DNA from 2 places in the Pseudoalteromonas sp. PB2-1 genome. Region 1 is predicted to be linked to the other one. Evidence: predicted binding sites of a transcription regulator. Region 1 holds the regulator's gene; the other holds the start of a gene.

Region 1 (5,345 bases):
TCATGGAAAAAGTAGGCTTTGCGATTGCTGTAAACGATGCTCACCCACTTATAAAAAGACTCGCTCATTACACCACCATGTTACCCGGAGGGTTTGGTGCTGTGCGAGAGCTGACTGATTTATTAATGCTGGAAAACGCGAAAGCGTTAACAACTGATGGAACCAGCGCATGAATATAGCCCGTATTTTACTGAGTATTGTTTTTGTTTGTTGCATGATCTGGTTATGGTATCCGTACTTTAGCCAACCAACAGGCGCAATAAACAGTGAAGACGAGATAATCGCAACACCGGATTACACCGCCATTGCGCTAAAGCAAACGGCGTATGATGAGCAAGGTAACATCAGCCATAAAGTCGCTGCGGCTAAAATGGAGCTATACCAACAATTAGGATTTACTTTTTTTGAGCAACCTATTTTTACCATTTATGGAGATCAACAGGTTTGGCAGGTGAAAGCAAAAGAGGCTACCTTGTACGAAAACGATCAACTTATTTTTGAAGGTGACGTTGTTGCAAAAAATCTAACTCATAATGGCATGATTGAAGATATCAACGCAGAAAATATCAATGTTGATATTGAAAAAATGACCATGTACTCAAAACAACCTGTTACATTAACAGGCCCAAACTTAAAGATTACCGGTAAAGGTTTAAAAGCTGATTTAAAAGCCGAAATCGTCGAGTTAACTAACCATACACGAACCATATACTATGACCAATAAACTTAAAAAATTACTTCTAATCCCAAGCTTATTGATTGCGTTTTCAAGCGCTGCTGCAGACCAAGCGGGTACTCCTATCAGCATTAGCTCAGATCGCCAAGTAGGTCAGTTAAAAAATGGTGTCGGGATTTTTGAAGAAAATGTAGAAATAACCCATGGTAATCGTCGTATTACCGCAGATCGCCTAGAAGCACATGCTGGTGAGGTTGATGGTACTGTTTCACTTATCATTGCCACTGGTAAGCCAGCCTACTTTGAAGAAAAACAAGAAGATGGCACGGTTATGAGCGCCAGTGCAGACGAAGTACGTTACGATGTAGCAAAGCGTTTACTCACCTTAGTTGGCGATGCACAAGTGACACAAGCAGGGCAAAAAGTCAGTGCAAAAAGTATAACTTACGACATGGAACAACAACTCATTAGTGCTGAAAAAGACGAAAATTCAACGGATCGTGTGCATACAATCTTAGTGCCTGTTGATAATAAAAAAGATGATAAAGGCCAGCCATGAGTACATTAAAAGCAGAGCTGTTAGCAAAGAGCTATAAAGGCCGCCAAGTTGTCAAAAATGTGGGACTAGAAGTCGAAGCTGGCAGTATTGTTGGCCTACTAGGCCCTAATGGTGCAGGTAAAACCACCACCTTCTACATGATTGTAGGGCTAGTGCCAAGCGACAAAGGTAAAATTAGTATTGATGACAACGACATCACTTTATTACCCATGCACAATCGCGCTCGATTAGGTATTGGCTATTTACCCCAAGAATCATCCATTTTTAGAAAGTTGACGGTCTACCAAAACCTGATGGCGATTCTTGAAACACGTAAAGATCTTAAAAAACAGCAACGAGAAGAAACACTCAATAACCTGCTTGATGAATTTAGTATTCAGCACATTCGAGATAGCCAAGGTATGGCGCTATCAGGAGGCGAGCGTCGCCGTGTTGAAATCGCGCGAGCATTAGCCGCAGATCCAAAATTTATTCTGCTAGATGAGCCTTTTGCTGGTGTTGATCCAATTTCAGTGTTAGATATAAAGAAAATTATAGAGCATTTGAAAAACCGTGGTATCGGTGTACTAATAACTGACCATAATGTTCGAGAAACCCTTGATGTTTGTGAAAAAGCCTACATTGTTTCTCATGGGGAGCTAATTGCATCAGGCACGCCTGAACACGTATTAGCAGACCAAACCGTACGCGATGTTTATCTAGGCGAGCAATTCAGGTTGTAACCAATACACCACCGACTAGAGCATCTGCTAGACTTACAATAATGACAACATATTGATATTGACTCAAAGTAGTATCAATAAATGATTTAAAAGGATTGTTAGGGATACATGAGGCAATCATTACAGCTGCGCATGGGCCAGCAACTTACAATGACTCCACAACTGCAACAAGCCATTCGCTTATTGCAACTTAGTACATTGGATCTCCAGCAAGAAATACAAGAAGCGCTTGATAGTAATCCTCTACTTGAAGTGGAAGAAGCGGATTACAGTGAAGACGCAATCGGTAAAAACGAACAAAAATCTGACTCTGATGATTCACAAGTCACTGCTACGGCAGAAGAAGCACCAAGTGAGTACGAGCAAGAAAGCAGTGATGCACTCAATAAAGATACCGTTAGTGACGACCTAGCAATGGACGTCACGTGGGATGAGTACATGAGTGCAGCTCCTTCAACCTCTTCAGGGCCAATGCCAGAAGATGAGTCTATTTATCAAGGTGCGTCAACCGAAACTCTCCACGAATATCTGATGTGGCAACTACAGTTGACCCCATTTAGTCCAACTGATGAAGCAATTGCTGTTGCTATAGTCGAAGCTATTGATGACTCAGGTATTTTAACCGTCAGTTGTGAGGATATTGTTGAAAGCTTTAATCAAAACGATGATGAAGAAGAAGAAATAGAACTTGATGAAGTCGAAGCGGTCCTAAAAAGAATACAGCTATTTGATCCTGTCGGCATTGGTGCTCGCAGTTTACAAGAGTGCCTATGTATTCAACTTCGTCAATTCGATGCAGATACACCTTATTTGGCTGAAACTAAAATGGTTTTATCTGAGCACATCGAATTATTAGCAAGTCGCGACTATCGTACTTTGATGAAAAAGACTAAGCTTAAAGAAAACGAGCTAAAAGAAGTCATGACGCTTATCCATAGCTTGAACCCTAAGCCCGCGGATAGCATCGTACGTGAAGAGTCTGAATACGTCATACCCGACGTATCAGTAAAAAAAGTAAAAGGTCGTTGGGTCGTTGAGCTTAACCCTGACTGTATGCCAAAGATCAGAGTGAATAGCCAATATGCGGCTATGTCACGCTCTGTAAAATCAAGCAGCGACAGTCAGTTTATTCGCTCTCATCTGCAAGAAGCTAAGTGGTTTATTAAAAGCTTAGAGAGCCGGAATGATACTTTATTAAAAGTAACGAACTGTATTGTTCAACAACAACAGGCTTTCTTTGAACACGGCCCTGAGGCGATGAAACCGATGGTGCTAAATGATGTCGCTGAAATGGTCGAAATGCATGAATCGACGATTTCACGGGTTACAACGCAAAAATATATGCATACCCCAAGGGGTATTTTTGAGTTGAAATATTTCTTCTCAAGCCACGTCAGCACAGAAAATGGTGGCGAGTGTTCATCAACGGCAATACGCGCTTTAATCAAAAAGCTTATTGCCGCAGAAAACTCAGCGAAGCCATTGAGTGATAGTAAGATTGCAGATATATTGGCTGAGCAAGGAATTAAAGTAGCTAGACGTACAATTGCAAAATACCGAGAGTCTCTAGCAATACCGCCGTCTAATCAGCGTAAAAGCTTGATTTAGACGTTTTACATAGAAGGAAAATGCTTATGCAACTAAACCTAACTGGTCGTCATGTAGAAATCACAGATTCATTAAAAGACTATGTAAACACCAAGTTTGCGAAACTAGAAAGGCATTTTGATCATATTAATAATGTTCATGTCATTTTAGACGTAGAAAAATTAAGTCAAAAAGCAGAAGCAACTTTACATGTAAACGGAGGCGAACTGTTTGCCTCTACAGAGCATCAAGATATGTACGCGGCCATCGACTCGCTAATTGATAAGCTTGATCGCCAAGTAATTAAACACAAAGAGAAATTAGCTCGACACTAAATTATGAAACTTAGTTCACTTACTAGCCAGGACTGCAGCAAAGCTGCGGTCCTTTTTAATAGCAAAAAAAGAATTCTCGAATTTATCAGCGAACTCGCTCATGAGCAGCTTCCTCATCTATCGCAGCAAGATATTCTTAATGCTTTACTCAATCGAGAAAAATTGGGGAGCACAGGAATTGGTAGAGGTATTGCTATTCCGCATGGTCGTATGTCAGGTGCTGATAAACCGCATGCGTTTATTATAGTGAGCGAATCTCCAATTAACTTTGACGCAATTGACAACCGCCCTGTTGATATTTTTGTTGCACTCATCGTACCTGATGGAGACTGCCAACTTCATTTAAAGACCTTATCAACAATTGCTGATAGACTAAAAGACAAAGAATTTTGTAAACAGTTACGCAGCGCTAAAACCGATCAGGAACTGTTTCAAGTTATTGCATCAGAGGCATAAATGGAATTAATTATTATCAGTGGCCGTTCTGGCTCAGGTAAATCAGTCGCTTTACGAGTCCTTGAGGATCTTGGTTATTATTGCGTTGATAATATTCCTGTAAACCTATTACCTTCGCTAGTGCGCAGCGTCTCTGATAATTACGACAAAATAGCAGTCAGTATCGACGTACGTAACCTGCCAAAAGAGCAACAAGAATTTAATGATATTCTTGAATACTTGCCAGGTTTCGCCAATCCAACCTTATTTTACCTTGATAGTGATGATCAAACACTCATTAGACGTTTCTCTGAGACAAGACGTTTACATCCGCTTTCTTTAGATTCTTTACCACTCGATTTAGCAATTAAGCAAGAAAAAATACTGCTCGATGTACTAATTACCCGCGCCGACTTTATGATCGACACAACGGATTTAAGTGTACATCAGCTAGCAGAGTCAATTCGTGAGAAGATTCTCGGTAAAAAAGACAAAAAGCTTATTATTACCTTTATGTCATTTGGCTTTAAGCATGGTATCCCGAAAGAAGCTGACTATGTATTTGATGCACGCTTTTTACCAAACCCACACTGGGAGCCAGATCTTAAGCCACTTACGGGTCTCGACCAACCAGTTAAAGATTACCTTGCAAGCCATAGCATAGTGCAAAAATTTACTTGGCAGATTCAAACCTTTGTGCAAACGTGGTTACCACACCTTGAACGTAATAACCGCAGCTATTTAACGATCGCAATTGGCTGCACAGGTGGACAGCATCGCTCGGTTTACTTAGCACAGACGATTGGTGAAAGTTTCGCGAAAAGCCATGCGAATGTAAAAATTCGCCATCGTGAGCAAGACTTATAATAAGGGCTTTAACATGTATGCTGAAAATACGTTTTTAATTCAAAACAAACTTGGCTTACACGCTCGGGCAGCAACTGTACTTGCACAACTTGCACTTCAATTTGATGCTAAAATTATGTTATATCAAGATGACAAAGAAGCTGAAGGTGACAGTGTACTTGCTC
Region 2 (5,345 bases), 160 kb from region 1:
TATAGGTAATACCGCCTTTTAACTCAAGAGTCTTACGAAGAGAAGGCAATAAGATTGCTAATTCTAAATCGCTTATTTGTTGTTTTGCCCCTGTTTTGCCATCAAGGTAGGTGAAAGTCCCCCCATAAATGGCTACTTCACCAAGCTCGATATCAAAGTTATCTGGTAAGTTAACGGCGCCAGAACTTTTTTGCTGCTCTGTCTGTGGTTGCTCAGCAACCGCATCAAATAATTGCCAGTTTGCTTTACCATTTTTATCGGTTTCTAATAATATTGTTGGTTCATTAATAACAAACTTATCTAGTTTGAAATCACCGCCAAATAACGACATCCAAGGAATACGAATTGCAAGTTGCTGCATGCTTGCCATATCTTTTTGCGAGCCAGTTTGCATATTCGCAAAATGTACATCATTCAATTCGAGCTTTAATGATGGAAATACCGACAGCTTTTTATCGCCATTAATAGTCAGACTACGACCTGTGGTTTGTTCTACTTGCTCCGATACTTTGTTAAATATGGCATCGGTAGGTATGAGGAATGGTGCGGCGACTACTAATGCAATCAGTAATACGAAAATGACACCAACAATTTTCAGTAGGGTTTTCATAATCATCCTTAAACATGGGCAAACAATGTTCATATCATAGCGGGAGTTAGGCGCAAATGCATTGCCCAATCCATAAAAAGGTTTTTGAACAAGCTTAGGTACAAGAATATGAATCAACGCTGAAACATTTTGATACCTAGAGGTTACAAAAAGATCTTGACCGAATGATACCCTAGGGTTATATTGATACCTGTAGGTTACATTTGAGTTTAAAATAAAAGGAAACGATTATGTCTAAGCAAGATATCAAAACGGAAGAAAAGTTTATGAATCATAACGCATGGTTTTCAATATTCATGGGAGTCACGTTATTAATTATTAGTGTTTACCCAATGCTCAAGCAAACATCAGCACCGTTACTGTTTATTGGCGGTAGCGCATTTTTAGGATCTTTCTTTATGTTTGTAATTAGAGGTGGATTTACATGGAAACTTGGCTATCGCCTTACGTATAAGGATGAATTTTTAAATACGATTGATACCATCGCTTATAAACATGTTGTGCTTGGATTACTTTTTAGCATGGGGGCTATTTTTTTATTGTCTAACGAACTTGCTTTAAATGTATCGCATAGCATGATGGCCACATTTTATCTTGCCTTGATGAGTTTAATATATGGCGTATCAATTCTTTGGCAAAGTAGAGACTAGGTGTACAAAGTGCAAAATAATATCGCTAAATTCCGTAAAGAAAAGAGGCTGTCGCAGCAAGAACTTGCTGATGCCATTGCAGTATCACGTAAAACCATTAGCACAGTTGAAACAGGCCGCTTTATTCCCTCGGTGATTATCGCGTTAAAAATTGCTGCTCACTTTGAACTCAGTGTTGAGCAATTATTTACACTCGATGACAATGATTAATTAACCTCGTCAGTCGCAATCTTACTTATAAATTATCAGTAAGATTGCATCATTTCATTACTTCGGTATGATGCACGACCCTGTTGTTTTTGCACCCTGTGTACTAAAATTAAACAACCTAATTTGGTCAAAACTGGAGTATCGATTAAGCATGAAGAAACTGCTTATTTCACCGTCAAAAATGGCGCTTGGCGAGCAAGAAAGTCAAATTTATCAAAATATCCTCAAGCAAGCCTCTGATATCAGCTTAAATCTAATGGCAGTTAAAGTAGAAAACCACCCTGAAGACTTTTTAGGGTGGTGCTATGAGCTATTAAGTGCAAGCCGCGATCGCATTAATTACGATCTATTAGAAGATAAGCAATTACCGACACTTAAAAAACTTCATGACTTATTAATTTCTGCAATCAGCTTTTTGCAGTTAAAAACGTTAAGAGTTGCGCCATGGCCAGTTATCGCAAGTTTCATCGAACAGCATAAAGAGCTTGTAGCCCTTGATGAGCAACTACGCTTAGCTAATTACATTGCAGCGATTAAATCACAATCACTAAAAGAGATGATCCCAGAAGACCGTTTAGCGTTTTCAGGTAAGCACAGTGCCTCGCTCGATCCAAGCAGCTATAACTTTGACGTTGAATGGTTTGCTTCTACTAAAAACGCCAAAGGTTTCCACCAAATGTTGAGTGATTTACCTGGTGCGTTCGATGAGGCTCTTGTACACATTCCACTTGAGGGTGAAGTAACTCAAGAACATTATCAGCATTTTATGGTTGCTTACTTCATGGCATTTAATGGCAGCGATGAAAAGCCAACGCTTGCGCCTGCTACTCGCTTACTTGCAATGCGTCGACCTGACGTGTTTACACCAATCGTAAATAGTAAACTTGATGCCCTTTGTGCAGCCCTTGGCATTACGAAGCTAAATAACCGCGATTTTGAGCGCTACTGGCAAGATGTTGTCGAAGCAATTCATAGTATGCCTTGGTACAAAATGGCTACTGCGGCTAATGAACTTGAACAATCTCTAGTTGAAATTAAAGCCTTGTTACCTAGCTTCTTTTATTATGCAGACAAAGCGACTGCTGATAGCTCTAACTATATTAAGTTACTAAACAAACCTAAAAGCAGCACAAGCTCTGCGGGTAAAAAGACTGTACGCCGCGGTAAAGAATCGGCTGAAATACTGGTAGACCGAGCCCTTGCAAGTGATGATATCCCTGAACATATTAAAGCTAAGCGCGATTCAATCATCAGTGAAGTTGAAAAGGGCCGTAGCGTTGAAGAAACCATTAGTTTAATGCGTGCCATTTTCGGCTAAGTCTCTATCAAGTAAGAAAAACCTGGTTGCGTCTTCATTGTGCAACCAGGAAATTTATTGCACCATGCAAGTGCGCATGAATAATTCAAATACAAGTCAACTTTAACCAAAAGAATACTTACAAGACTGTTTTAAAAGAAATAAAGCATAAAAATTCCCACCGTAAATTAACTTGGCACAACCAGTGCTATATCGTATCCAGACAACACATAAAAATAATGCCCCGACAAATAACCAGACTGCAATCTGAAATGGGCAAAATCAACATAACAACAGGATACAAAACATGCTAAAACTAAAAAAAGTGGTCGCGGCCAGCGCCCTCACGCTACTTACTTTAGGCTCGACGTATAGCTTTGCAGAAGTAACAGCTAACGCGGCAGCAACCTCAAACTACTTATGGCGTGGTCAAGAACAGACAGGCGGTGATGCCGCAATTCAAGGTGGTATTGATTACGCAAGTGAATCTGGCTTTTATGCGGGTACTTGGGTATCAAATGCTAGCTGGGCAGAAGATATGACCTACGAGCTTGATCTCTACGCTGGTTTTGGCGGCGATATCAATGAAACCTTTAGCTACGATGTTGGCTACATTTATTATGCATACCCAGATGCGGCCTCGTTTACCGATGCAGACTTTTCAGAGATCTACGGTAGCATTAGTATGGGTAGCTTCACGTTTGGCGCAGCCGTATTAGCTTCATCAGCAGCAAGCGGCGATGGCACCGACTTTGGAGATTCACTGTATTTAAATGCCGATTATAGCTTTCCAATAGGAAATAATGGCACAGAGCTGGCGCTGCATGTCGGCCATTACTCAGGTGATTTCATTGGTGATGACAATATCATCGACTACGGTGTTTCGGTATCTAAAGACGGCTTTACATTAGGCGTTTCAGATACTGACATTGATGGAACAGATGTGAAAGTGTATGTCGCTTACGCGGTAGATTTTACACTTTAAAAAGAATGTGTTACTTGCTGCAACACGAAGGGCCGCAAGGCCCTTTTCTAGTTTAGAAGCTTAAGGAACACTGTGGCCTGTTGAGCCCTGCCAAATACGATACCACTGCTCACGGCTTATCTTAAGAGCCTTAGCTGCAACAGCTGATTTAACGCGTTCAATGTTACCCGTACCTAGCACTACAGATGGCGCACTCGGATGCATCAATAACCAAGCATACACCACTTGATCAAGAGAACTTGCACCAACTTCAGTGCCGACCTGCTCTAACACTGCGCGTAAACGTATCGCTTTTTCATCATCACTTGAGAACAGACGTCCACCTGCTAACGGTGACCAAAGCATTGGTTTAATATCGAGCAATTGACATTGGTCTAAAGTTCCATCATCAAGGGCTTTCATTTCGTAAGGCGAAAACTCAATCTGATTGGTAACCAATTCAAAATCTAAACGGGATTGTAATAAGCTGAGTTGAGATGGCGTAAAATTAGATACACCAAAGTCAATCACATCACCATTCGCTTTGAGGGTATTGAATGCTTCAGCCATTTCATCAGCATTCATTAAATAATCAGGACGATGAATTAATAACACATCTAACCTATCTGTATTGAAATGCTTTAATGACTGTTGCGCTGAGGCAATGATATGCGCAGCACTGGAATCATAATGGTTAGCCTTACCTTGTAACCCTAAACTTGCAAATGCGGGCTTGATACCACACTTGGTAATTATTTTAATCTCATCACGAATACTTGGCTTCAGCTTGAGCACTTTACCGAATTCGGCTTCGCAGCCATATTCGCCGTAAATGTCAGCGTGATCGGTGTGTGAAACACCCATATCGATTGCATTTTCTAAAAAACTTAAACACTGTTGTGGCGTAACTTGCCAATCTAACAAGCGCCAAAACCCTAACACTAACTCATCAATACAACGTCTATTGTTATTCGTCATAACTACCTACTTACTTAAAAATATCGACTCATTCCAGTGCTTACACAATAACACAACTAACAGCATCACACCTGTTAACATACAGTTACAAAACAAATTGCTAATTTGTTACTAAACAGGATATTTTAGTACCTAAAAGCAAATGTTTTAAAACAAGGAATAATAATGAAATCTTCAAATGCAATGACTGCTTTAATTGATATTTTTATCAGCCCGAATAAAGCCTTTAATGGGGTGAGAGAAACAAAAGGCTGGTCTTTTGTTGCCTTTATTTTACTTGCCGGCATTCTCGCTGCCAGCATGTTTGCTTTTTACAATAAAGCTGACCCACAATATTTAATCGATCAACAAGTGGCTGCAGCCAGTGTTGATGCCACCATTGCAGAACAAAAAATGATGCGCCAAAGCATAGAGCAAACTATTGATATGCAAGTTTGGTTTGCTATCTTTGGTAGCATTATCGGTTTAGCTGTCATTAATGCCCTGATGGCAGGCTACTATCTATTTGTATCGAAGCAAGACCCAGAGGCTAATTACGGCTATGGTGCTTGGTACGGCTTTGGCGTGTGGGCCATGATGCCTTTGGTTATTTATTACTTAGGCCTTTTAATCTTAGTGCTTACAGCAAGCACTAAC

The links. The regulator sigma-54, encoded in region 1, starts transcription at its own class of promoters, with help from an activator protein. The targets are predictions, from matches to a motif close to GTTGGCACGNNNNTNGNNT.
Region 2: a site for sigma-54 is predicted at 2,960-2,978, ahead of L0Z67_RS15600 (TorF family putative porin). Genes of this name have one in related genera too.

Annotation. Positions count from the first base shown of each region.
Region 1 is NZ_CP090667.1:3,172,060-3,177,404, forward strand. Features, by position in the region: gene kdsC (3-deoxy-manno-octulosonate-8-phosphatase KdsC) at 1-173, shown strand, start outside; gene lptC (LPS export ABC transporter periplasmic protein LptC) at 170-724, shown strand; gene lptA (lipopolysaccharide transport periplasmic protein LptA) at 714-1,235, shown strand; gene lptB (LPS export ABC transporter ATP-binding protein) at 1,232-1,957, shown strand; gene L0Z67_RS14795 (RNA polymerase factor sigma-54) at 2,066-3,565, shown strand; gene hpf (ribosome hibernation promoting factor) at 3,592-3,879, shown strand; gene ptsN (PTS IIA-like nitrogen regulatory protein PtsN) at 3,883-4,335, shown strand; gene rapZ (RNase adapter RapZ) at 4,336-5,181, shown strand; gene L0Z67_RS14815 (HPr family phosphocarrier protein) at 5,195-5,345, shown strand, end outside.
Region 2 is NZ_CP090667.1:3,333,988-3,339,332, forward strand. Features, by position in the region: gene L0Z67_RS15580 (AsmA family protein) at 1-610, opposite strand, end outside; gene L0Z67_RS15585 (hypothetical protein) at 841-1,260, shown strand; gene L0Z67_RS15590 (helix-turn-helix transcriptional regulator) at 1,270-1,470, shown strand; gene L0Z67_RS15595 (hypothetical protein) at 1,622-2,788, shown strand; gene L0Z67_RS15600 (TorF family putative porin) at 3,075-3,752, shown strand; gene L0Z67_RS15605 (aldo/keto reductase) at 3,813-4,709, opposite strand; gene L0Z67_RS15610 (YIP1 family protein) at 4,875-5,345, shown strand, end outside.